3 regions of the Paraburkholderia sp. OAS925 genome follow, and region 1 is predicted to be linked to each of the others. Evidence: riboswitches for the same ligand, from Rfam matches in the RefSeq annotation. Region 1 holds a riboswitch; each other region holds the start of a gene.

Region 1 (7,878 bases):
CTGCTCGGTGTGCCGTCGAACAGACCCATCACGCCTTCGATCAGGATCAGATCGGCTTCGGCCGCCGCCTCGGCAAGCAGATTGCGGCACGCGTCCTGACCGACCATCCACAGATCGAGCGACAACACCGGCGCGCCGCTCGCGTGCGCCAGAATCATCGGATCGAGAAAGTCGGGCCCGGTCTTGAAGACACGCACGCGCCGCCCGAGCCGCCGATGGTAGCGCGCAAGACCCGCGGTGATCGTGGTCTTGCCCTGGCCCGACGCGGGCGCGCTGATGAAGAGCGCGGGGCAGGCGGGCACGTTCAGAACTCCACGCCGCGCTGCGCTTTCACGCCTTGCTCGCGATACGGATGCTTGACGATGCGCATTTCGGTGACGAGGTCGGCGGCTTCGATCAGCGCCTCGGGCGCATGACGGCCCGTCACGACCACATGAAGCATCTCTGGACGCGCGGCGATCACGGACAGCACTTCGTCGAGCGGCAGGTACTCGTACTTGAGCACGGTGTTCAGCTCGTCGAGGATCACCATCTGATAGTCGCCGCTTTCGATCATCCGGCGCGCTTCGTCCCAGCCCTTGCGCGCGGTCGCGATGTCGGCGTCGCGGTTCTGCGTGTTCCAGGTGTAGCCGTCGCCCATCGTGACGAAATCGCAGTTGGCGATGGCGCCGAGAAAGTCGCGCTCCGACGTATGCAGCGCGCCCTTGATGAACTGCACGACGCCAAGACGCATGCCGTGGCCGAGCACGCGCACGGCCATGCCGAACGCAGCGGTCGTCTTGCCTTTGCCGGTGCCGGTGTTGACGATCAGCAGACCCTTTTCGACGGTCGCGTTGGCCTGCTTCTTTTCGTGGCCTTCGCGCCGGCGTTCGGTCATGCGTTGATGCGATTCGGGATCGGTCTTCATGGAAGGTCCTGGTCAGTGAAGGTGGCGCTGCGCGGCAGCGCGTGTTCGGTCGATGCAATCGCCACGGTGACGTCCGCGTGGACGGTTTTGCGAGCGACGAGATAGGGCGTTTGAGCAGCAGCGTGGATCGACGCGCCAAGCAACGCACAAGGTTCGCAGACGCCGTCGACGCCGAGATGCTCGCGCGCGGCCGCCGAGGGCTCGGCGACATGCAGCGCGGCGATCTGCGCACGAGTGAAGAATTGCAGCGGCAACCCGTGGCGCGCGCAGAACGCGAGCAAGCCGGGTTCTTGCGCTTTTGTCTCGATCGAGGCGACGGCCGCGATGTCTTCGAACGCATGCGAGCCGAGCGCTGCGCGCACAGCGTTTTCGATTTCTTCCGCCGACGTCTGCAAGCGGCAACCGATGCCCACGCTAAGCGTTTTCATCGGACATCCTTCGCCAGCGACGCCACGCCGCCGATCACCACGATTGCGGGCGAGCCGAGTCCCGCGCGCGCGACGGCATCGGCGAAATCACCGAGTGTCGCGAGCGCATGCCGCTGCTCGGGGCGCGTTGCGGATTCGATCGCGGCACACGGAGTCTGTGCCGACATGCCCGCTGCCAGCAACGCGCCGACGATGTCGTTTAGCCGCCGCATGCCCATATAGATGACGAGCGTCATGCGCGTGGCGGCGAGCGCGGCCCAATCCGGCTCGCTCGTGCCCGCGCCGTGGCCGGTCACGAACACGACGCCTTGCGCATGATCGCGGTGCGTGACCGGAATGCCGATGGCCGCCGGCGCCGCAATGCCGGCCGTGATGCCGCTGACGATTTCGACATCGACGCCCGCGGCATGCAGTGCCTGTTGCTCTTCGCCGCCTCTGCCGAACACGAAGGGATCGCCGCCTTTGAGTCGCGCGACGCTGCGCCCTTCGTTCAGATGCGCGAGCATTTGTTCGACGATGCCGTGTTGCGGCGTCGACGGATGACCGCCGCGCTTGCCGACATACACGATGCACGCATCGGCGCGCGCAAATTGCAGCACGTCGGGGTTCACCAGATCGTCGACGAGTATCACGTCGGCTTGCGCGAGCGCGCGGGTTGCCTTCAGCGTCATCAGTTCGACGTCGCCGGGGCCTGCGCCGATCAGCCATGCGCGTTTCATCGCGGCATGCGCCGCGTCGGCGCACATGCAATCGCGCAGCGTCGACATACACGCAATGTGATGGAGATTGAAGTCATTCGAAACTGTGCATTCGCGCACGACAGCAAACGCGGATTGCAGACCGCTTCCCTAAGTCGTGCTTGAGCGCCTTCACATCCGTCCCTCGCGGATTCCGGCGGCCGGCGGCGTGACGTTGAGAACGCACGGCCGCCTCCGCGTCTGGCCGGTATCCGGGCTGGCGGCCTCACGCGCTTTGCCTTCCCGCCCACATTCATTCGAATGTGCTGGACAGTGGCACTGAAAACGCATGTGCGGCGCAAAAAATAATCGCGCCGCCGGTCGCTTACCGTTGCGGGGACAGCACAGGTTGAGCGCAAGCGCGCTGCCTGTTTCCCGTTTAACTGCACACGCGAGCGCATGTGCGGGCACCAGACGCGCGCATACGATAGCACACGGCAAGCCCGTCCGATAAGCGCGCCGGGCTTGCGTTTTCTTGACGGCGCAAGGCGCGCGGCCTACACTCGCACGCACTTCTGGTGCTCGTGTGCGCGCTCGTGCGCATGCAGTTAAACGGGAAACAGGGCGCCCGCCTCGCATGGATCGGGTCAACCTGTGCTGCCCCCGCAACGGTAAGCGAAAAGCGACGTCATGGCGGTTTGCATGGCGCCGCGGAGCCGGCTTCGATGTCCACGCGCAAGGCCGCGTCGGCATATCACCACTGGGCGAGAAATCACTCGTCCGGGAAGGGGAAGCGGCGCTTTCGCCAGCCCGGATACCGGCCGGAACACGAAGGGCGAACGCCGCGGGGAAGCGGCGCTGCGCTCATGACCTCATACCCGTATTCTGCGTTTCCCTGGTGTAGCGGCAAGGCCGTCGTGCGTTCCCGCGTTTTGCGATGCGACGTCATGCGCGAAAGCGTGTGATTCGGCCGGCCAGCAGATGCAACTCTCACGGATGGACTCACCATGCAAGTTCAGATGCGCAAGATTCCCGTCACCATCGTCACGGGCTTTCTCGGCAGCGGCAAGACCACGTTGCTGCGGCACATTCTTCGGAATGCGGGCGGCAAGCGCATTGCGGTGATCGTCAACGAGTTCGGCGAGCTCGGCATAGACGGCGAAATCCTCAAAGGTTGCGGCATTGGTTGCGATGAAAACGGCGTCGAGACCGAAGGCCAATTGTATGAACTGGCGAACGGTTGCCTGTGCTGCACGGTCCAGGAAGAGTTCTTTCCGGTGATGGAAAAGCTCGTCGAGCGCCGCGAGCAGATCGACCATGTGCTGATCGAAACGTCGGGGCTCGCGTTGCCGAAGCCGCTCGTGCAGGCGTTCAACTGGCCGCAGATCAAGAACAGTTTCACGGTGGATGCGGTGATTACCCTCGTCGATGGACCCGCTGCGGCAAGCGGCCAATTCGCCGAAAACCCGCTTGCCGTCGACGCGCAACGCAAGGCCGATCCGAATCTCGACCATGAGTCGCCGCTGCACGAATTGTTCGAGGATCAGTTGTCGGCTGCGGATCTGGTGATTCTGAACAAGACCGATCTGCTCGACGAAGCAGGCCAGAACGCGGTCGAAGCCGTGATTCGCGCCGAAATTCCGCCGCAGGTGAAGATCGTGCGCGCGCATAAAGGCGAGCTCGATCTGCATGCGTTGTTCGGGCTTGAAGCGGCGTCGGAGGAAACGATTCACTTGCGCCACGATCACCACGGTTCGGCCGACGACGCCAATCATCATCACGATGAGTTCGATTCGGTGGTCGTGAATGCAAAGGCACAGTCGCGTGAAGCGGTGATCGCCGCGCTGCAAGGACTCGTGGAAAACAACACGATTTATCGCGTGAAGGGTTTCGCGGCGTTGCCGGGCGCGCCGATGCGGCTCGTCGTTCAAGGCGTGGGCCGGCGCTTCGATAGTTATTTCGATCGACGCTGGCAGCAAGGTGAACTGGAAGAACTAGGCGAAGGCGCCGAAAGCCGCTTCGTGCTGATCGGTGAAGACCTCGACCAGGCTGCGCTGCAACGCGCGTTCGACGCCGCGCTCGGCGTCGCAGCCGCTGTCGCCGCGCAACAGACGTAAGCAGGTATAGACACATGCATCTGCTGCGCACCACGCCGGGCGGTTTCGTCGACGATACGCAAGGCGTGATCCGCATTGATCAGCGGCCCGCGGACATCGTCATTCTGAGTTCCGCGGATACGACGCTGTCGTTGCTCGCGAGCGTGTTTCCCCGTCTCGGCGACGGCTTTCCGAGCGTGCGCCTCGCGAATGTCACGTATCTGCGGCAGCCTGCCTCCGTGGACTTTTACGTCGAAGACGTGTTGCAACATGCGCGCGTCGTCGTGGTCGATCATCTTGGCGGCGAGGCGTACTGGCCATACGGCATCGAGCAGGTGGTCGCGCTTGCGGAGCGCAAACAGCAGACGCTCGCGATGTTTTCCGGCGATCTCCAGGAAGATCCGAACCTGCTCGCACGTAGTACCGCCGATGCGGATCTATGCCATCAACTGTGGCGCTATCTGCGCGAAGGCGGGCCGCAAAACGCCGAGGCGTTCCTGCGCTGCATCGCGCATCGCGCTTTAGGATGGGGACGCGAACCGGCGCCGCCGCGCGCGTTGCCTGCCGCGTCGCTCTACCATCCCGCATGCGATACGCCGACTATCGCCGACTGGCAGGCGCGCTGGCGGCATGCCGCGCCCGTTGCCGCGATTCTGTTCTACAAGGCGCATCTTCAGGCGGCCAATACCGCGGTGTTCGATGCGCTGATCGACGCGCTCGAATCAGAAGGCATGAACCCGCTGCCGATCGCGATCACGTCGCTAAAAGATGCGATGAGCCGCGAAGTCGTGCAGTCGTTGTGCGCGCAACATGACGCCGCACTCGTGCTCAACACCACTGCGTTCGCCGCGTCTGCGATCGACGATCCAGAGCCGCTCGCGCTCGCAGGCGATGCGCCGGTGCTGCAAGTGATCCTGAGCGGCGGCAATCGCGACGACTGGGTGAAGGACAACCAGGGTCTCAATTCGCGCGACATCGCGATGCATATCGCGCTGCCGGAAGTGGACGGCCGCATCATCACGCGCGCGATCAGTTTCAAGGGACTCGCCTATCGTTGTCCGCATACGGAAGTCGACGTGGTCCGCTATCAGCCGGATCTCGAGCGCGTGCGTTTTCTCGCTGAACTGAGCCGCCGCTGGTGCCGGCTGCGTTCGCTCGACAACGCCGAGAAGAAGCTCGCGCTGATTCTCGCGAACTATCCGATGAGCGAGGGACGCATCGGCAATGGCGTCGGGCTCGACACGCCGGCGTCGGTGGTCGGCATTCTGTCGATGCTGCGCGACGAAGGTTATCGCGTGGCCGACGTGCCAGAAAACGGCGACGCGCTGCTGAAGAAGCTGACCGAAGGCGTGACGAACGATCCCGTCGTGCGCGATCTGCGGCCCGCTTTGCAAAGCTTTGCGCTTGGCGACTACCTCGCGCATTTCAATGCGCTGCCTGCTCAGACGCGCGATGCGCTGAACGCGCGTTGGGGCTCGCCGGACCAGGACCCGACCGTGCGGCGCGGCCGTTTCATGATTTCGGGCTGGCGCTGCGGTCATGTGTTCGTCGGCATTCAGCCGTCGCGTTCACGTGACCAGGGCGATTACGCGAGCTATCACGACGCCGAGCTGGTGCCGCCGCATGCGTACCTGGCGTTCTATTTCTGGCTGCGTCATCAGTTCGGCATCGACGCAATCGTGCATGTCGGCAAGCATGGCAACCTGGAATGGCTGCCGGGCAAGAGCGTCGCATTGAGCGATACCTGTTGGCCCGATCTGATTCTCGGGCCGATGCCGCATCTGTATCCGTTCATCGTCAACGATCCAGGCGAGGGCAGCCAGGCGAAACGCCGTGCGCAGGCGGTGATCGTCGATCACCTGATGCCGCCGCTCACGCGCGCGGAAAGCTATGGGCCGCTGCAGGATCTCGAGCGCCAGGTCGATGAATACTATGAAGCATTGATGGTCGATCCGCGCCGCTCGAAGCTGTTGCGGCGCACGATTCTCGCGACCATCGTAGAACATAGGCTGCATGAAGAGCTGAGCCTGTCGGAGCCGAACGGCGAGGACGATGAAGATGTGCTGTTGACGCGCGTCGATGCGTGGCTCTGCGAATTGAAAGAGGCGCAGATTCGCGACGGGTTGCACACGTTCGGTCAATCGCCGCACGGCGTGCAACGGCGCGATACGTTGCTCGCGCTGGGGCGCTTTCCCGTCGGCGATGGGCAAGGCGGCAACGCAGGTTTGATCGATGCGTTGGCGCGCGATCTGAACATCGATCGGTTCTTCGATCCGTTGTCCGTCGATTGGTCCGCCGCATGGACGGGTCCGCGCCCCGATGTTCTGCAACGCGTGAGCGACGCGCCGTGGCGGCATTGCGGCGATACGCGCGAGCGTCTGGAACTGCTCGCAGCCGACATGCTTCGAGCAATGTGCGAGGAGCAAGGCGACGCTTCAAACTCGTTTGCCGAAGTCAGCCTGCCGCAAGCATCACGCGTACTCGAACGTTTGCGCGACGACGTGCTGCCGCGGCTCGACGCATGCGGCCCCCAGGAGATGCTGCATCTGAAGCGCGGTCTCGAAGGGCGTTTCGTGCCGCCGGGGCCGAGCGGTTCGCCATCGCGTGGGCGGCCCGATGTGCTTCCCACAGGGCGCAACTTTTATTCGGTCGACACGCGCGCGGTTCCCACGCAAGCCGCCTGGTCGCTCGGGCTCAAGTCGGCTCAGCAATTGATCGAGCGGCATCTGCAGGAACACGGCGATTATCCGCGCGCGATCGGTCTTTCCGTATGGGGCACCGCGACCATGCGTACCGGCGGCGACGACGTCGCGCAGGCGCTTGCGCTGCTCGGCGTGCGGCCGAAGTGGGCGCCGGGCAGCCATCGCGTGACCGACTTCGAGATCATGCCGATCGAAGCGTTCGACCGTCCGCGTATCGACGTCACGTTGCGCGTATCCGGGTTTTTCCGCGACGCTTTCGCCAACGTGATGCACCTGTTCGATGCGGCGGTGCAGGCCGTCGCCGAACTCGACGAACCCGCGGAGCTCAATCCGATTCGCGCGCGTGTTCTGCGTGAACGCGATGCGTTGATCGCGCGCGGCATGGACGCCGCCGAAGCGCGCAAGCGCGCCGGCTGGCGCGTGTTCAGCGCGCGGCCCGGCGCGTATGGTGCGGGCTTGCAGGACATGATCGACTCGCAGCAATGGCAGACCGACGCGGACCTCGCGAACGCGTATCAGGCGTGGGGCGGTTATGCGTACACGCAGAAAAGTGCGGGCGAAGAGGCGCGTCAGGCGTTCGGCGCACGCCTCGCCGCAATGGATGTCGTCTTGCAGAATCAGGACAACCGCGAACACGATCTGCTGGATTCGAACGACTACTATCAGTTTCAGGGCGGCATGGTGGCGGCCGTGCGGCATCTCGCGGGCAATCAGCCGAGTGTCTATCACGCCGATCACAGCAATCTGGCCGCGCCGCGCGTTCGCACGCTTCATGAGGAAATCGCGCGCGTGATCCGCTCGCGCGTGGTCAACCCAAAATGGATCGACGGTGTAAAGCGCCACGGTTATAAGGGCGCTTCCGAAATCGCGGCTACTGTCGATTATCTCTACGGCTATGACGCGACCGCGCGCGTGGTCGCGGATCATCAATATGCGCTCGTCGCCGATGCTTATCTGAACGATCGCGACACGCGCGAGTTCTTGCAACAGCACAATCCGCATGCGCTGCATTCGATTTGCGAGCGTCTGCTCGAAGCGATGCAGCGCGGTTTGTGGCAGACGCCTGGC
Region 2 (7,878 bases), on a different contig from region 1:
CTTTTCCTCGTCGGGGTTCGCCATCGTCGACGAATACAGCAGCGACATGCCGAGCGCTTCGAATGACGAGCTCATCGTGTTGGCCGTGTACATGCCGCCGCACGAACCCGTCGACGGGCACGCGTTCTTCTCGATGCCTTCGAAGTCCTCTTCCGACATGCGGCCCGCCGTGAATTCGCCGACCGCCTCGAACGACGACACGATGGTCAGATCGGTGCCCTTCCAGTTGCCCGGACGGATCGTGCCGCCATACACGTAGATGCCCGGCACGTTCATGCGCGCGAGGCCGATCATGCCGCCCGGCATGTTCTTGTCGCAGCCGCCGATCACGACCACGCCGTCCATCCACTGACCTTGTACGCAGGTCTCGATGCAGTCGGCGATCACTTCGCGTGAGACGAGCGAGTACTTCATGCCTTCGGTGCCCATCGACATGCCGTCCGAGATGGTCGGCGTGCCGAAGATCTGCGGATTCGCGTCCGCGCCCTTGACCGCGGCGACGGCGGCGTCGGCAAGACGCTGCAGGCCGGCGTTGCATGGCGTGATCGTCGAATGGCCGTTCGCGATGCCGATCATCGGCTTGTCGAAGTCTTCCTTCTGATAGCCGAGTGCGTAGTACATCGAGCGGTTCGGCGAACGGGCCACGCCTTGCGTGATGTTCTTCGAACGACGGTTGTATGGCATGGGGAGCTCCAGTCTGTTTGTTTTGCTGGTCGGTCCAGTGTAGTTCGGACGCGTCGGGCAAGAATGCAATTTTGCGAGATGCGTGTCCAATATATTATTGACGGCTTATTAGGTCGTAAAATGTCTTAATCATGCTGCCAGCCGTTCCCGACCTGCGTCAATTGCGCTATTTCGTGACCGTGGCCGAAGAAATGCACTTCGGCCGCGCCGCCGCGCGCCTGTCGATGACGCAGCCGCCGTTGTCGCAGGCAATTCGCGCGCTCGAGGAGACGCTCGGCGTCGAGCTGTTCGCGCGCACCAAGCGCTCGGTGGAGCTGACGCGCGTCGGCGCCGATCTGTTGCCCGAAGTTCAGCGTCTGCTGGCGGGCGCCGAAGGATTGCGGCCGCTTGCGCAAAGCCTCGCGCGCGGGGAGGCGGGCGTGCTCTCGCTGGCGTTCGTATCGACGGCGGATTACGGTTTGCTGCCGCGGCTCTTGCGCGAGTTCGGCGCGCGTTATCCGCGCGTGCGGCTCGAACTGACCGAAGCCACGAGCGACGTGCAGGTGGATGAACTCGTGGCCGGCCGCATCGACGCCGGCCTCGTGATCGCGCCGCTGCCGTCGCGTCATGCGATGCAGCTTTCGTGGCTGCCGATCGAGCGCGAGCCGCTTGTCATCGCGATGTCGACGGAGATGGCGGCGCGGGTCGCGCATGGTGGGGCGCATGGGGCGCATGCCGCGGCGGCCACGGACAGCGCCGGCGAGCCGCACGCCGAATGGCTCGACGCGCCGGTCAGTCTGCGCGAGGTCGCCGACGCGCCGCTCGTCATCTTCCCAAGACGTTTGGCGCCGGGCTTTTATGACATCATTATGGATTGCTACGGCGTCGCGGGGCTCGCGCCGCGCATCGGCCAGGAGGCGATACAGATGCAGACCATCGTGAGCCTCGTGTCGGCCGGCATGGGTGTCGCACTGGTGCCGCAATCGCTGCGTAACCTGCGCCGCACCGGCGTCGTGTACCGGCCGTTGCGCGAGTCCGTGCCCGCCATCGAGACAGGCCTCGTCTGGCGCAGCGCCGAGGTGAGTCCGGTGCTCGCGGGCTTTATCGACATCGCGCGGGCGCATGCCGCCGCTGCTGACACGCAGCCGGCCACGTCACGCATCTAGCGCCACGGCGGCGAACGCATTGCGCGCAAAGCCGTCCAATGCGGGCGGCGTGAGCCGTCCGTCATCCCTACCAACCCGCTTCTGAACCCGAACTGCCCATAACAACACGATGCTCATTCACCCGAACTTCGACCCCGTCGCCATTCACCTGGGGCCGCTCGCCGTGCGCTGGTATGGACTGATGTACCTCGTCGCGTTCATCGCGGCGATCGTCGTCGGCCGGCTGCGGCTGCGCTTGCCGTACGTCGCCGCGCAAGGCTGGACGCCGAAAGACATCGACGACATGCTGTTTTACGGCGTGCTCGGCACGATTCTCGGCGGCCGGCTCGGCTACGTGCTGTTCTACAAGGCGAGCTTTTACCTCGCGCATCCGCTCGACATCTTCAAGGTGTGGGAAGGCGGCATGTCGTTTCACGGCGGCTTTCTCGGCGTGACGTTCGCGATGGTGCTGTTCGCGTATCAGCGCAAACGCTCGTGGCTGCAGGTCACCGACTTCGTCGCGCCGATGGTGCCGACCGGGCTCGCCGCGGGGCGGCTCGGCAACTTCATCAACGGCGAGTTGTGGGGGCGCGTGACCGACCCGTCCGCGCCGTGGGCGATGCTCTTTCCCGGCGCCGCGCCCGACGACGCCGCGTGGCTCGCCGCGCATCCGCAACTCGCCGCGCAATGGCATCTGAACGAAGTGTTCGCGCAATATCACATGCTGCCGCGTCATCCGTCGGAGCTGTACGAGATCGCGCTCGAAGGCATCGCGCTGTTCTTCGTCATGTTCTTCTTCTCGCGCAAGCCGAAGCCGATGGGCGCGATTTCCGCCGTGTTCCTGATCGGCTATGGCCTCGCGCGCTTCACGGTGGAATTCGCACGCGAGCCCGACGACTTCCTCGGTCTTCTCGCGATGGGTCTCTCGATGGGCCAATGGCTTTCGCTGCCGATGATTCTCGCGGGCATCGCGATGCTGGTATGGTCGTATCGGCGCGGCCGCAGCGAAGCGGCTCACGCGTTGCCGTAACGCGCGGCGCGCGTTTTTTTCGGCGCGCGATGGACAGCAAAACGCCACGGGATGCAATGCATGCCCGTGGCGTTTTTGTTTGGCCGAATATCCAGCGAAGTGCCAGCGTATTACTTCATCTGCACCGAGCCTGACACATTCACCGTCACCGTCGACGTGCCGCCTTCTATCGGCACCGGCGCAGCCATTTTCGCGTCCGCGCCCATCGCGCGCGCGCTCATCATCATGACCGGCCGCGGCATCGAGCCGTTGTGCCCGACGTTGACCTCGCGGATCGAATAGCCGCTGTAGCCGAACGCCTGCGCGGACGATGCCGCCTGCTCGCGGAACGACTTGATCGCCTCGCCGGTGAGCTTCTGTTCGGCCACGCGCTGCGCCGCGGGCGACAGCGAGAACTGCACGTTGCCGACCTGCATGATGGAAGCCATTTGCCCCGCGAGCTTCGACGCCGCGGTGAAGTCGTGCGACTCGAGCACGATCTCCGTGCGGCCGCGCCATGCGGAGATGCGCCCGTCACGATCGGTCGACGGATAAATCGAGAACGAACCGGTGCGCGCGGTCACGCCGCTCACACCCTTTGCTTTTTGCAACGCGGAATCGGCACGCTGATTCAGCGTTGACGTGAGCGCCGACGGATCGCTCGCTTCCTGCTCGTAAAAGAGCGTGATGTCGACCACGTCTTGCGGTACGTCCGCGCTCGCTTGTGCATTCAGCGACAGCACGCCGGCCGGTTGATAGGGCACGACGCTCTGCGCGCGCGCAACGGCGGGCGTGAGCGCGAGTGCAGCGGGCGCCGCGCAGACCAGCGCGAAAGCGAGTGCACGTGCGGTGTGTTTCGTCATTATTGGACTCCATGCTTGAACAGGGTTGCGCGCGACGAGGCGAGCGCGACGCAACGGCACGACGCTTGCCGAAGCCGTTTGCGAGTCCGTTAGGCGCTCGTAACCTGAGCTTGGTTCCCTAATTTAACTTTGCTTCAACGTTGCTGCAGCGTTGCGGCAACGTGGGCCGCGCGACGTCAAACGAGCCGCGTCGTGATGAAGCGCCACTCCGCTTCGGTCACTGGCGTGATCGACAGACGGTTGCCTCTCGCGAGCACGCGCATGTCCTTCAGTTCTTCATGCTCGCGCAAGGCCGCGAGCGGAATCAACGGAATCTTCTTCTTGAACACGACGTCGACGAGCAGCCAGCGCGGCGTTTCCTGCGACGACTTCGGGTCGTAATACGGGCTCTTGCTATCGAACTGCGTGGGGTCCGGATAGGCCGTGGACGCAACTTCAGCAAGCCCCGCGATGCCCGGCTCGGGGCAGCTCGAGTGATAGAACAGCACGCCGTCGCCGATCTGCATGCCATCGCGCATGAAGTTGCGAGCCTGATAGTTGCGCACGCCCGTCCACGGCAGCGTGCGGTGCGCGGCGTTGGCGAGATGGTCGATGCTTGCTTCGTCCGGTTCGGACTTCATTAGCCAGTAGCGCATGAATCGAATTGAACGTTAGGGGTTTGAAGAAGCACGGCGCCCAAACAAAAACGGCACCGGACGCAAGTCCGATGCCGTTCCAAATAAGGTCCCCGCCTTAGCCGCTAGGCCGGCATCCTGAACCGGGGGTTCAGAATTGGTCGCAGTTAGCAGCACTTCGGGTACATCAGACAGAGTGACGCGCACGCCCGTGCTACAAATTTCCGCAACCGTGCACATGGCATTGGTTCAAGGAATATATGACCTTGGCGAACCAGGCAGGGAAGCTAAACCGATGAAGCAAAACCGATGACACTGAAACGATTGACTCAAACGTTGGGGACCTGTTCGCCTCGCGCAGTTCGTGCATGCTTCACGAACCTTGCCTGCTTACTTTCCGTTTGAATCCGCAGCCGGTATCAGCACCGGCCGCACTGCTCTCAACATGCTACTTGCAACTTACTGCACGCTGTACTGCTCGATGACAGTACCCAGTTGCTCGTTCATTTGATGCATTGTACGCCGGATTTCTTCAGCGGGAAATGCTTCTCCGTGACGCACGCTTGTTTGCAGCTTAAGCAGTTCGGATGCCAGCGACAGCGCAGCCATGACTGCAATGCGATCCGTGCCGCGCACGTTGCTGTTATTGCGGATCTTCGACATTTCGGCGTCGACTCGCGCGACTGCTTCAAGCAGCGCGCCTTCCGTTTCCGGCGAGCAGGCGAGGCGATAGGGCACGCCGAGAATCGATACTTCGATCTGCTTGGTCGTCATGCATTTTCTCCGTGGCGAGTGGCGTCGCTCTCTGTTTCGACCTCGTGCGGAGCGGGCTCGAGCAGATCGAGCTGGTTGTCCGGCTCGTTGTGCGCACGCGCACGCGGCAATTTTTCGAGGATCGCGTTCAGACGCACCTGCGCGTCGTCGATCTTGGCCGACAGCGCGTCGCGCTCCGCTTGCAGTGCGTCGCGTTCCTCGCGCAGCAGCGCAAGTTCCGTGCGCGTAGCTTCGGCTTCGGCGCGCGACTGCGCGAGTTGCTCTTCGAGCGCGAGGCGCGCTTCATTGTGGCGCTGGCTGATCGCGATCAGCTTGCCGATATTCTGTGAAAGTGTTTCGAGTTCGGTGAGCATGTGCTGCGTCCTCTAAAGACATCGCATTTTAGCGCGGAATGTCGCACGTTCCGACATTTGTCTCGTTTCGAGACGTAACAACCCCGCTTTTTGCAGCCTTTTTTCGACTGAAGAAGAGAAACTACGCGCGTGCCGGAGATCGCGTCGGACAATAGCTCGACCCTGTCCGAATGAATCGCTCTCGCGGCCCGCGTTCTTGACTGACTCAGAGGGCGCTCATACACTGGCCGCACTCTGGTGCCCGCGCGCATTTCATTGTGCGCGCAGTTAAACGGGAAGCAGGCCGCGCCGTTCTACCCGAACGCGCCAACCTGCGCTGCCCCCGCAACGGTAAGCGACCGCATTTCGCGTGCATTGCAGTTCGTCGCATTCGCTGCAGTTCATCGCAGTTCAGTGCTGCGGTACGAATCGTATTTCGAACAGCAGTTCGCGCTTTTGCAGTTCGATCCCCATCGCGTGTTCCGGTTCAACTCGCGAGTGTGCCACTGCGCGTCACGCGTGGGAAGGCGGGATCGAAAGTCGTTAGCCCGGATACCGGCCAGAGGGAGGGGCGCGCGGCGCGAATTGTCAAAAGCGCACGCGCCTCGTTACGCGACGGCCTGCGGGGAAGCGGGCCGCGCACGCCATCCACGGGAAATCTCACTTCATGCTGTCCCCCATCGCCCGCGCGGTGCTGCTCGCTTTTGCCGGGCTGCCCCATCTCGCGCATGCGCAGGCCGCCGCGCCTGCAAACGCCGACGCTTCGTCCACCGCTTCGTCCACTGCATCGTCCACTGTTTTATCGCCCGTCGTGGTGACCGCCGAGCGCGGACCGCAAGCGCTTGCCGATACGATCCCGCAGACGTCGCTATTCGATCAGCAGGACCTGGCCGACACCACCGCAACGGATCTGCCCGGCCTGCTGCAACTCGCGCCCGGCGCGCAAATCTCGCGTACAGGCGGGCCCGGTTCGACGGCGAGCCTTTATTTGCGCGGCGCGTCGTCGACGCAATCGCTGATTCTCATCGACGGCGTGCGCGTCGATTCCGTGAGTCTCGGCACCGCGCAAATCGCGCAGATTCCGCTCGATCAGATCGATCACGTCGAGGTCGTGAACGGCAACGTGTCCGCGTTATACGGCTCGGGCGCGATCGGCGGCGTGGTACAGGTGTTCACGAAAGACGGCGGCGCGCATCCGCCGCGTTTCAATTTCTCTGTGGGCTACGGCAGCTATCACACGCAGACGCAGCAGGTGGGCGCGAACGGCGCATTGGATAAAGACGGCCGCACGACCTTCAGCATTTCGCTCGCGCGCTCGAAAGACGACGGCTTTTCAGCGCTGAATCCAAGCGAGGCGCCCAACGCGAATCCGAACGCGAACGGCTATCTGAACGAGAGCATTTCGGCGTCGCTGCGCCACAAGTTCAACGACCAATGGGACGCGGGCGTCCGCTATCTGCAGTCGAACGGCAACAACAGCTACGACAACGCGTACGGCGCGCCGACCGATCTGAACAACCTCTACACGAAAGTGCGGCAGGTGTCCGCGTTCGCCAACGGCAAGCTGACCGACTGGTGGACCACGCACTTCATCGTGTCCGAAGGCGACGACCGCAGCGTATCGAAGACCAACGGCCTCTACAACGGACGCTTCGATACCGACAACCGGCAATACACGTGGCAGAACGATTTCGCGCTGGCCGCGCAGCAAAAACTGCGCGTGGGCTACGAGCATCTCGATCAGAGCCTCGACTCCGATACGTTCGCCGCGCCCACGCGGCATGTCGATTCCGTCTTCGCGGGCTACACGGCGCGCTTCGGACGCAACCAAATCCAGGCCAACGTGCGGCGCGACCAGTACTCCGATTTCGGCGGAGCGAACAGTTACTATCTCGGCTATGGGTTCGACATCACGCCGCATTGGAAGCTGAGCGCAAGCTATTCGGATTCGTTTCGCGCGCCGAGCTTCGACGATCTGTACTATCCGCTAAGCGGCAATCCGTCGATTCAGCCCGAGCGCAGCCATTCGCTCGAAGCGGCGCTGCAGTACGCGTCGAATGCGTTGGGCGTGATGCGTTTGAGTGCTTTCCAGACGCGTTATTCGAATCTGATCGACTATCAGCAGGTCACGCCGGGCATCTATCTGGCGGAGAACGTGGGGCATGCAAAAGTGCAGGGGCTCGAGGGATCGTGGAGCGGACATGTGGGCAAGACCGATGTGCGCGCATCGGTCACGCTGCAAAATCCCGTCGATCTCGACAACGACGTGGACCTCGTGCGGCGCGCGCGGCGCTTCGCGTCCTTGACGGTGAACCGCAGCATCGCGGGGTGGCGCGTGGGCGGCGAGTGGATCGTGAGCGGCCCGCGCGAGGACAGCAGCGGCAAGCTCGGCGGCTACGGCATCGTGAATCTGTCCGCGCGCTACAACATCACGAAAGCCTGGTACGTGGCCGCGCAAATCCAGAATCTGTTGAACAA
Region 3 (7,878 bases), 280 kb from region 1:
GTCGTCGCGCCGTCAAAGCCGGCGCATTGCCGGCCCAGCTACAACGACCTCACGGCCCCGTCTTGTCGAAATCGCGCGTTTCGAGTTCCACCGATTGCCCGCCGTTTTTTTCGAGCACCCGCTTGGTGGCGTTTTCGATCTGCGCGCGGTTCGCCTCGAACGTGCCCACGAGATCGTGCGCCGACGGCCCGCCGTTGCCGAAATGGTCGTTGAGCGCGTCGAGCGATACGCTGCACCAGACGTCCTTTCCGTCGACATTGGCTTCGAAGGCGACGCGCGCAGCCGCCACCACTTCACGGCGTCCGGTGAATTCGATCCTCATAATGATCCTCCATGTGTCGAAAGAATTGCGGGAGTCGCAAGCCTTGTGCCATGACGGCACGCACCGCTTCACTGCAGCACTACGCTGCGAAGATTCCCTGCAAGGTGCATACTCGCTTTCGGCCGCTCGAACGGCCACGCCGACGTCATAGCGCCGACCGTGCATCATGCATCAGCCAGGCACCGCCCGGCAGACGCACCCACTATTCTGATACCAACTTCGCCCCATGTCCCGCCATCCGCAATCGTCGCGTCCTTTGGTCATTGCCGCCGTCATGGCTTCGATGGCGATGGTCGCCATCGAAGCCACCATCGTATCCACCGCCATGCCGCAGATCGTCGCACAACTCGGCGATCTGCATCTGTATAGCTGGGTCTTCTCGTCGTTCCTGCTCGCTCAAACGGCGATGACCGTCGTGTTCGGCAAGCTGGCCGATCTCTACGGCCGCAAGCCGATCATGCTGGCGGGCATCGCGATCTTTCTGATCGGCTCCGTGCTCGCGGGCTTCGCGTGGTCGATGCCGGCCATGATCGCATTCCGGCTGATTCAGGGCGTCGGCGCGGGCGCGATCCAGCCGGTCACGCTGACCATCGTCGCGGACCTGTATCCGGCGCGCGAACGCGGCAAGGTGCAAGGTTATCTCGCGAGCGTGTGGGCGATTTCGGCAGTCGTCGGGCCGATGGTCGGCGGCTTCATCATTCACAACATGTCGTGGGCGTGGATCTTCTGGATGAACGTGCCGATCGGCCTCGCGTCGGCTGCGGGCTTCATCGCGTTCCTGCGCGAGGGTGAGCGGCACGCGCGCCCTTCCATCGACTTCGCGGGCGCAGCGCTCTTCATGGCCGCCATCGCCGCGTTGATGACGGCGCTCACCTACGCGGGCGACGACGACCTCGCGCATGCGTCGATGGCCGGCGCGGCGTTCGTCGTGTGCCTGCTGCTGTTCGTGCTGCAGGAGCGCCGCGCCAGGGAGCCGATGATCTCGTTCGCACTGTGGAGCCGCCGCCCGATTGCCGCGTGCAACGGAGCGACCTTGCTCTCCGGCATGATCCTGATGGGCTCGACCACGTTCCTGCCGATGTACGTGCAAGGCGTGCTGAACCGCTCGCCCGTGATCGCCGGCCTTGCACTGACGATGATGATGGTCGGCTGGCCCGTCGGCGCGACGCTCGCTGCCAAGGTGTTTCACCGCATCGGCCTGCGGCGCATGCTGATCGCCGGCAGTGCGTTCATTCCGGTCGGCGCGGTGCTGCTGCTGTTTCTCGCGCCGGGCGGCTCGCCGCTCGTCGCCGCGTTCGGCTCGCTCATCATGGGCTTCGGCATGGGCACGTCGAGCGTCAGTTGCCTCATCCTGATCCAGGAAATCGTCAAGATGGAGGAGCGCGGCAGCGCCACGGCGTCGAACCTGTTCTCGCGTAATCTCGGCAGCACGCTCGGCGCGACGCTGTTCGGCGCGGTGCTCAACTTCGGGCTGAGTCATTCGGGAGGCAGCGCCGCCGTCAGGTCCGATCAACTGAAAAGCCTGCTGCAAAATCAGGCGGCGAATTTCGGCGGCGGCGACGCGATCCGCATGGTGCTGCATCAATCGCTGCACCTCACGTTCATGTCGATCTTCGCGATTGCGATTTTTGTGGTCGTGCTGCTGACGCTGGTGCCGGCGATCCACATCGGCGCGGAGAAAAAGATGCCGCTGGAGGCGCTGGCGCCGCTGAAAGATTGAAGCTTTGCGATGCGAGCTGCGCGACGGCAAGCCAACGCCGCCGCTTCGCGCCGCCCATGCGCAACGCGTCAGCCCTTCGCGTACAGCGTCGAATCAGCAAACCCTTCCGCCGCCAGCACGTCGCCGACCAGAATCAACGCGGTGCGCTCGATCTGCGTCGACTGCACCTTGCCGAGAATATCGTCGAGCGTGCCGGTGATCTTCTCTTCGTCCGGCCAGCTCGCGCGATAGATCACCGCGATCGGACACGCGCCGCCGTAATGCGGCCGCAATTCGTCGACGATACGCGCAAGGTGCCGCACGCCCAGGTGAATCGCCATCGTCGCACGATGCCGCGCGAGATCGGCAAGTTGCTCGCCTTCGGGCATCGCGGTTTTCGTCGCGTAGCGCGTGAGAATGAGCGTCTGCGAAACGCCGGGCAACGTCAGCTCGCAACCGAGCGCGGCCGCGCTGGCAGCGGTCGCCGTCACGCCCGGCACGATCTCGTAGGGAATCGCGAGTTCGCGCAGTCTGCGAATCTGTTCGCCGATCGCGCCATACAACGACGGATCGCCCGAATGCACGCGCGCCACGTCCTGGCCTTTATCGTGTGCGCGTTTCAGCAAGGCCACGATCTGATCGAGATCGAGCTCGGCGGTGTTGACGACCTCGACCGCCGAATGTCCTTCCAGCACCGCAGCCGGCACCAGCGAACCCGCATACAGAATCACCGGACAACGACGCACGAGGCGCTGCCCTTTCACCGTGATTAGTTCGGGGTCCCCAGGACCCGCGCCGATAAAAAACACCGTCATTCAAAGCTCCATGATTGATGCAGACCATTCAGTGCGACCGAGGCAGCGCTTCGAGCAAACTGGCGGCGCTGTCAAACTCGCGATCCACCGCGGGCAATGACGGCCGGCGCAGCATCACAACCGGCAAGCGGCGCTCGCGTGCGACTTCGAGCTTCGCCTCGGTCGCGCTGCCGCCGCTATTCTTGCTGACGAGCACGTCGAAGCGTTGCAGCGCGAACAGCGCGCGTTCGCCTTCCAGCGTGAACGGTCCGCGCGCTGCGAGTACGCGGGCGCGTGCGGTATCGGCGTGCGAGTCCAGACAGCGCACGAACCAGAACTGATGCGCGGGAATCTCGTCGAGATGCGCGAGCGGTTCGCGTCCAAGCGTGAAGAGCGGCCGCGCGAATGGCGCCAGCGCCGCCGTGAGTTCGTCCCAGTCAGCGACCATGCGCCAGTCGTCGCCGGCTTGCGGCTGCCAGGCGGGCCGGCGCAGCGCCCAGCACGGCACGCGCGCGGACCTGGCCGCCTGCGCCGCGTTCGAGCTAATTTGCGCCGCGTACGGATGCGTCGCGTCGATCACGAGGCCGATCGCTTCCTGTTCGATATAGCGCTGCATCCCTTCACTGCCGCCGAAGCCGCCCACGCGCACTGCGCAGCACAGATCGTCGGGCACCTTGCCGAGTCCGGCAAGACTGTAGACGTCGTGCGCAGCAAGCTGCCGCGCGATGCGCAACGCGTCGCCGGTGCCGCCGAGCAGCAGAACCCGCGTCATCGCGCCGCTCCGATCAGATTGCCCTGGCGGTCGATCGCGAATGTCTCGACGCTCACCTGCGGCGGCACGATCTCGCGCGCCACGCGAAGCGCATGTTCGCAGACGATGTCGGCGAGCGGCACCTGTTGCGCATGCGCGAGCGCGACGGCCTGCTGACTCGTGTTGGCCGCGCGAATCGCGGCCTGCAACGCGTCGTTCGCGCCGTGTTCGGCGGCCCATGCGGCGAGCCGTTCGAGGTCGATGCTCGAGTTGCGGCTATGCAGATCGAGGTGGCCCGCCGCGAGCTTGCTCAGCTTGCCGAAGCCGCCGCAAATGCTCAGCCGCTCGACCGGCGCGCGCTTCATATGCTTGAGCACCGCGCCGACGAAATCGCCCATTTCGATCAACGCGATGTCGGGCAAGCCGTAATGCGCGCGCATCGCGTCTTCGCTCGCGTTGCCGGTGCAGGCGGCGACATGCGTATAGCCGTTCGCGCGCGCGACGTCGATGCCTTGATGAATCGACGCGATATACGCCGAGCACGAGAACGGGCGCACGATGCCGGTCGTGCCCAGAATCGACAGCCCGCCGAGAATGCCGAGCCGCGGGTTCATCGTCTTGAGCGCGAGCGCTTCGCCGCCCTCGACGCCGATCGTCACTTCGAAGCCGCCGCGATAGCCGTGCTCGGCGGCGAGTTCGGCGAGGTGCGCGGTCATCATCTGACGCGGCACGGGGTTGATCGCGGGCTCGCCGACCGCGAGCGTCAGTCCGGCGCGCGTGACGGTGCCCACGCCCGGTCCGGCGCGAAACACCACGCCCGCTTCCGCGACGAGGCGCACGCGCGCGAACACCACGGCGCCGTGCGTGACGTCGGGATCGTCGCCGGCGTCCTTGATCGTGCCGGCCTCGGCGCCGTCGTCGGTCAGGCGGCAGAACACGAGCGGCATCGGCACATGCTGGCCCTTCGGCAACACGATTTCGGCGATGTCGCTGACCACGCCCGCGAGCAGCAGACGCGCCGCCGCCAGCGACGTCGCGGTGGCGCAACTGCCTGTCGTGTAGCCGCTGCGCAGCGGCGCGGGTTGTTCGGCGGTCTCGTCGCGCATCGCGGTCAGGCGGAGCGTTCGGGCTCTGTGGGCGACTTGCAGCGCGCTCGGCGCTTGAAGACTTCACCACATCGAGCAAGGTGATCGGCAGCGCCTGCCGCCACGTATCGAATCCGCCGAGCGGTTGTGCATCGGCAAGCGCAATGCGCGTCAGCGTGCCGCCATGCTGTTCGCGCCATGCGGCAAGCGCCGCCTCGCCTTGCAACGTCACGGCGTTGGCGACCAGCCGGCCGCCGTCGCGCAGACTCGCCCAGCACGCGTCGAGTACACCCGGCACCGTCACGCCGCCGCCGATGAACACCGCATCCGGCGTCGGCAGCCCGTCGAGTGCTTCAGGCGCGCGGCCCGCGACGAGTTGCAGACCCGGCACGCCCAACGCGTCGCGATTGTGTTCGATAAAGCGCTGCCGCTCCGCGTGCGCTTCAATGGCAATCGCGCGGCAAGCCGGATGCGCGCGCATCCATTCGATGCCGATCGAGCCGCTGCCCGCGCCCACGTCCCACAGCAATTCGCCGGGCGTCGGGGCGAGGCGCGCGAGCGTGATCGCGCGCACATCGCGTTTGGTCAACTGGCCATCGTGGCGAAACGCGTCATCGGGCAAGCCGCAAGTGAGCGGCAGACGCGGCGCGCCATCCGTCGCGCGGCATTCGAGCGCGATCAGGTTCAGCGCGGCAACGTCGCGCGCGGACCACTGATCCGCGCGGCCGTCGATGCGCCGCTCCGCGTCGCCGCCGAGATGTTCGAGCACGGTCATGCGCGTCGCGCCGAAGCCGCGCGCGTTCAGCAGCGCGGCGAGCGCCGCGGGCGTGCCGCCGTCCGCGCTCAGCACGAACACGCGCGCGCCGTCACGCAGATGCGCATTCAGCGTCGGCAGCGGCCGGCCGACCAGCGACACGACGGCCGCATCCTGCAACGGCCAGCCAAGCCGGGCGGCGGCCAGCGATAACGACGAAGGTGCGGGCAGCACGCGCAACTCGTCGGCCGGCAACTGCCTGGCCAGCGTCGCGCCGACGCCGAACAGCATCGGATCGCCGCTCGCCAGCACGCAGACGGAGCGGCCGCGCTCGGCGAGCAACGGCGCGAGATCGAACGGACGCGGCCACGCGGCGCGGCGCGCGGCGAGCCGCGCCGGCAGCATCGACAGATGACGCTCGCCGCCGTAAATCGCCGACGCCTCCAGCAACGCACGCCGCGCGGGCCGTCCCAAACCGGCGAAGCCGTCGTCGCCGATGCCCACTACCGTCAGCCACGCCGGCATGCATCCTTCCTCATGATGTCTCTCAAAACAATGCGCTGCGCCACGCCGGTCAAAGCGTCCAGCCTCGTTGTGCTATCCGAAAAAAGGCATAATACAGCCGCCGGTGCCCTTCGGGGCCTAAGAGGGAACACAGCGGGGAAACCATCGCCGCTGCGGCTGCCCCCGCAACTGTATGCAGCGAGTCCGCCTGCGCTAAGCGCCACTGGTTCGACCGGGAAGGCCGCGGCGGACGACGACCTGCGAGCCAGGAGACCTGCCGGCGAGACTGTTCGTGCCAGCCAACATCGGGCGGGGTGTACCGATGCCGCAGCCAAGCCGCTTTATCGCTTGCTCGGGCCGTCGCGCGACGCTAACCGCGGTGTCCGTCTTGAATCGAGCTTCTCCCTCCTCCACTGTATTGCCTGACGCGGCTTTCGCGCTGCGGCCCTCGGCGTGTCCGGGGCTCCTGCGGATCGTCGCCGCGCGCGACGGCGGCATCTGCCGGATCAAGCTGCCGGGCGGCGAACTGAGCGCGGCTCAGGCCCACGCAATCGCGGATGCGAGCACGCGGCACGCGGCGGGCGTGATCGAGTTGACGAACCGCGCGAATCTGCAACTGCGCGGCGTTCGTGGCGGCGAGGAAGCGGCGTTGATTGCGGCGTTGGTCGATGCGGGGCTTGGGCCTTTGGCGGAGGCTTCTACTTCTTCTGAAGAAAAAGCCGACACCAGGTCTTCCGCCGCCCTCACCGCTTCAGCCGCCGACGACATCCGCAACGTGATGATCAGCCCTGCCGCAGGGCGCGACCCCTCCGCGCTTTTCGACACAAGGCCGCTTTGCACGACTTTGCTCGCGCTCTTGCAAAGCGACGCGCGTTTTGCGGCGCTGTCGCCGAAATTCGCACTGCTCGTCGACGGCGGCGAGCGTCTTGCGCGGCTCGATCATCCGCATGACGTGTGGCTCGCGGCATCGCAGGATGGTTCCGGCGAGATCCGCTTCGTGTTCGGCCTCGCCGGTTGTCCACCGGTTGCTGCGACGAATTCGGCGACGATTGATGCAGGCGCACTCGCCGCCGTGCTGCCGTCGCAAGTTCCGGCGCTGGTGCGGGCGCTGCTGCATACGTTTCTCGATCTCGCCGCCGACTCCGACACGACCCGCATGCGTCAGCTGCTCGCCGAACATTCCGCCGACGCAATCCTGCGACACGCGCAAACCTACGTCGATTTCCCGTTGGCACGCGACGCAGCGCTCGCCGAGTGGCAGCGCAGCACGCCCGCCGATGCCACGCTGCGCGTCGGCGCTCACGCGCAGCGTATCGCGGGAACGTGGCACGTCGGCGGTCAACCGCTGCTCGGCCGCATCGACGCAACCGCGCTGCATGGCCTCGCTTCGCTGGCGCGGCAACACGCGAACGGCGCGCTACGCATCACGCCGTGGCAAAGCGTTCTACTGCCCGACATCGCCACACATGCCGTGCCCGCCGTGCTTGCCGCGCTAAAAACGCTGGGCTTTGCATGCGATCGCAACGACCCCGCTTCACGCCTCATCGCGTGCGCCGGTTCCACCGGCTGTGCAAAAAGTCTCGCGGATACCAAAGCCGACGCGCTCGCGCTCGCGAAGCGCCTGCCCGCGGGCGTCGACGTACACCTGAGCGGCTGCCCGCGCTCCTGCGCCGCCGCGCATTGCGCGCCGTTCACGCTGCTTGCCGCGGCGCCCGGCCTCTACGATCTTTACCGGCGCGACGCACAGCCGGGTTTCGGCGAATGCGTCGCGCGCCGACTGACGATCGCACAAGCCGCCGACACCCTCGCGCAACTCGCCCAAGCCGGACAGACGCACGCCCAGGGCGCACGACCAGAATGCCCGACTCAAATGAGTGATACCGATGCTTGATTACATTCGCGACGGTCAGGAGATCTATCGCCAATCCTTCGCAACGATCCGCGCCGAAGCCGATCTGTCGCGCATCCC

The links. A riboswitch is a leader RNA that binds a small molecule or an ion and turns the genes downstream of it on or off. The one in region 1 is predicted to bind cobalamin.
Region 2: linked by a shared signal. The riboswitch ahead of ABIE53_RS06040 (TonB-dependent receptor domain-containing protein) and the one ahead of cobA (uroporphyrinogen-III C-methyltransferase) in region 1 are both predicted to bind cobalamin.
Region 3: linked by a shared signal. The riboswitch ahead of cobG (precorrin-3B synthase) and the one ahead of cobA (uroporphyrinogen-III C-methyltransferase) in region 1 are both predicted to bind cobalamin.

Annotation. Positions count from the first base shown of each region.
Region 1 covers NZ_JBEUNO010000002.1:2,536,997-2,544,874, reverse strand. The annotation lists gene ABIE53_RS30105 (cobyrinic acid a,c-diamide synthase CobB) at 1-302, opposite strand, end outside; gene cobO (cob(I)yrinic acid a,c-diamide adenosyltransferase) at 305-907, opposite strand; gene ABIE53_RS30095 (cobalamin biosynthesis protein) at 904-1,335, opposite strand; gene cobA (uroporphyrinogen-III C-methyltransferase) at 1,332-2,054, opposite strand; cobalamin riboswitch at 2,259-2,502, opposite strand; cobalamin riboswitch at 2,572-2,852, shown strand; gene cobW (cobalamin biosynthesis protein CobW) at 3,020-4,129, shown strand; gene cobN (cobaltochelatase subunit CobN) at 4,144-7,878, shown strand, end outside.
Region 2 covers NZ_JBEUNO010000001.1:1,383,588-1,391,465, forward strand. The annotation lists gene ilvD (dihydroxy-acid dehydratase) at 1-684, opposite strand, end outside; gene ABIE53_RS06005 (LysR family transcriptional regulator) at 816-1,829, shown strand; gene lgt (prolipoprotein diacylglyceryl transferase) at 1,939-2,838, shown strand; gene ABIE53_RS06015 (SIMPL domain-containing protein) at 2,949-3,680, opposite strand; gene ABIE53_RS06020 (EVE domain-containing protein) at 3,857-4,315, opposite strand; RNA gene ssrS (6S RNA) at 4,401-4,582, opposite strand; gene ABIE53_RS06030 (cell division protein ZapA) at 4,754-5,068, opposite strand; gene ABIE53_RS06035 (hypothetical protein) at 5,065-5,421, opposite strand; cobalamin riboswitch at 5,640-5,978, shown strand; gene ABIE53_RS06040 (TonB-dependent receptor domain-containing protein) at 6,068-7,878, shown strand, end outside.
Region 3 covers NZ_JBEUNO010000002.1:2,254,330-2,262,207, reverse strand. The annotation lists gene ABIE53_RS28895 (DUF1488 family protein) at 50-322, opposite strand; gene ABIE53_RS28890 (MDR family MFS transporter) at 549-2,042, shown strand; gene cobM (precorrin-4 C(11)-methyltransferase) at 2,111-2,836, opposite strand; gene ABIE53_RS28880 (cobalt-precorrin-6A reductase) at 2,865-3,587, opposite strand; gene ABIE53_RS28875 (cobalt-precorrin-5B (C(1))-methyltransferase) at 3,584-4,672, opposite strand; partial or broken gene cbiE (precorrin-6y C5,15-methyltransferase (decarboxylating) subunit CbiE) at 4,713-5,930, opposite strand; cobalamin riboswitch at 6,015-6,205, shown strand; gene cobG (precorrin-3B synthase) at 6,289-7,800, shown strand; gene ABIE53_RS28860 (precorrin-8X methylmutase) at 7,793-7,878, shown strand, end outside.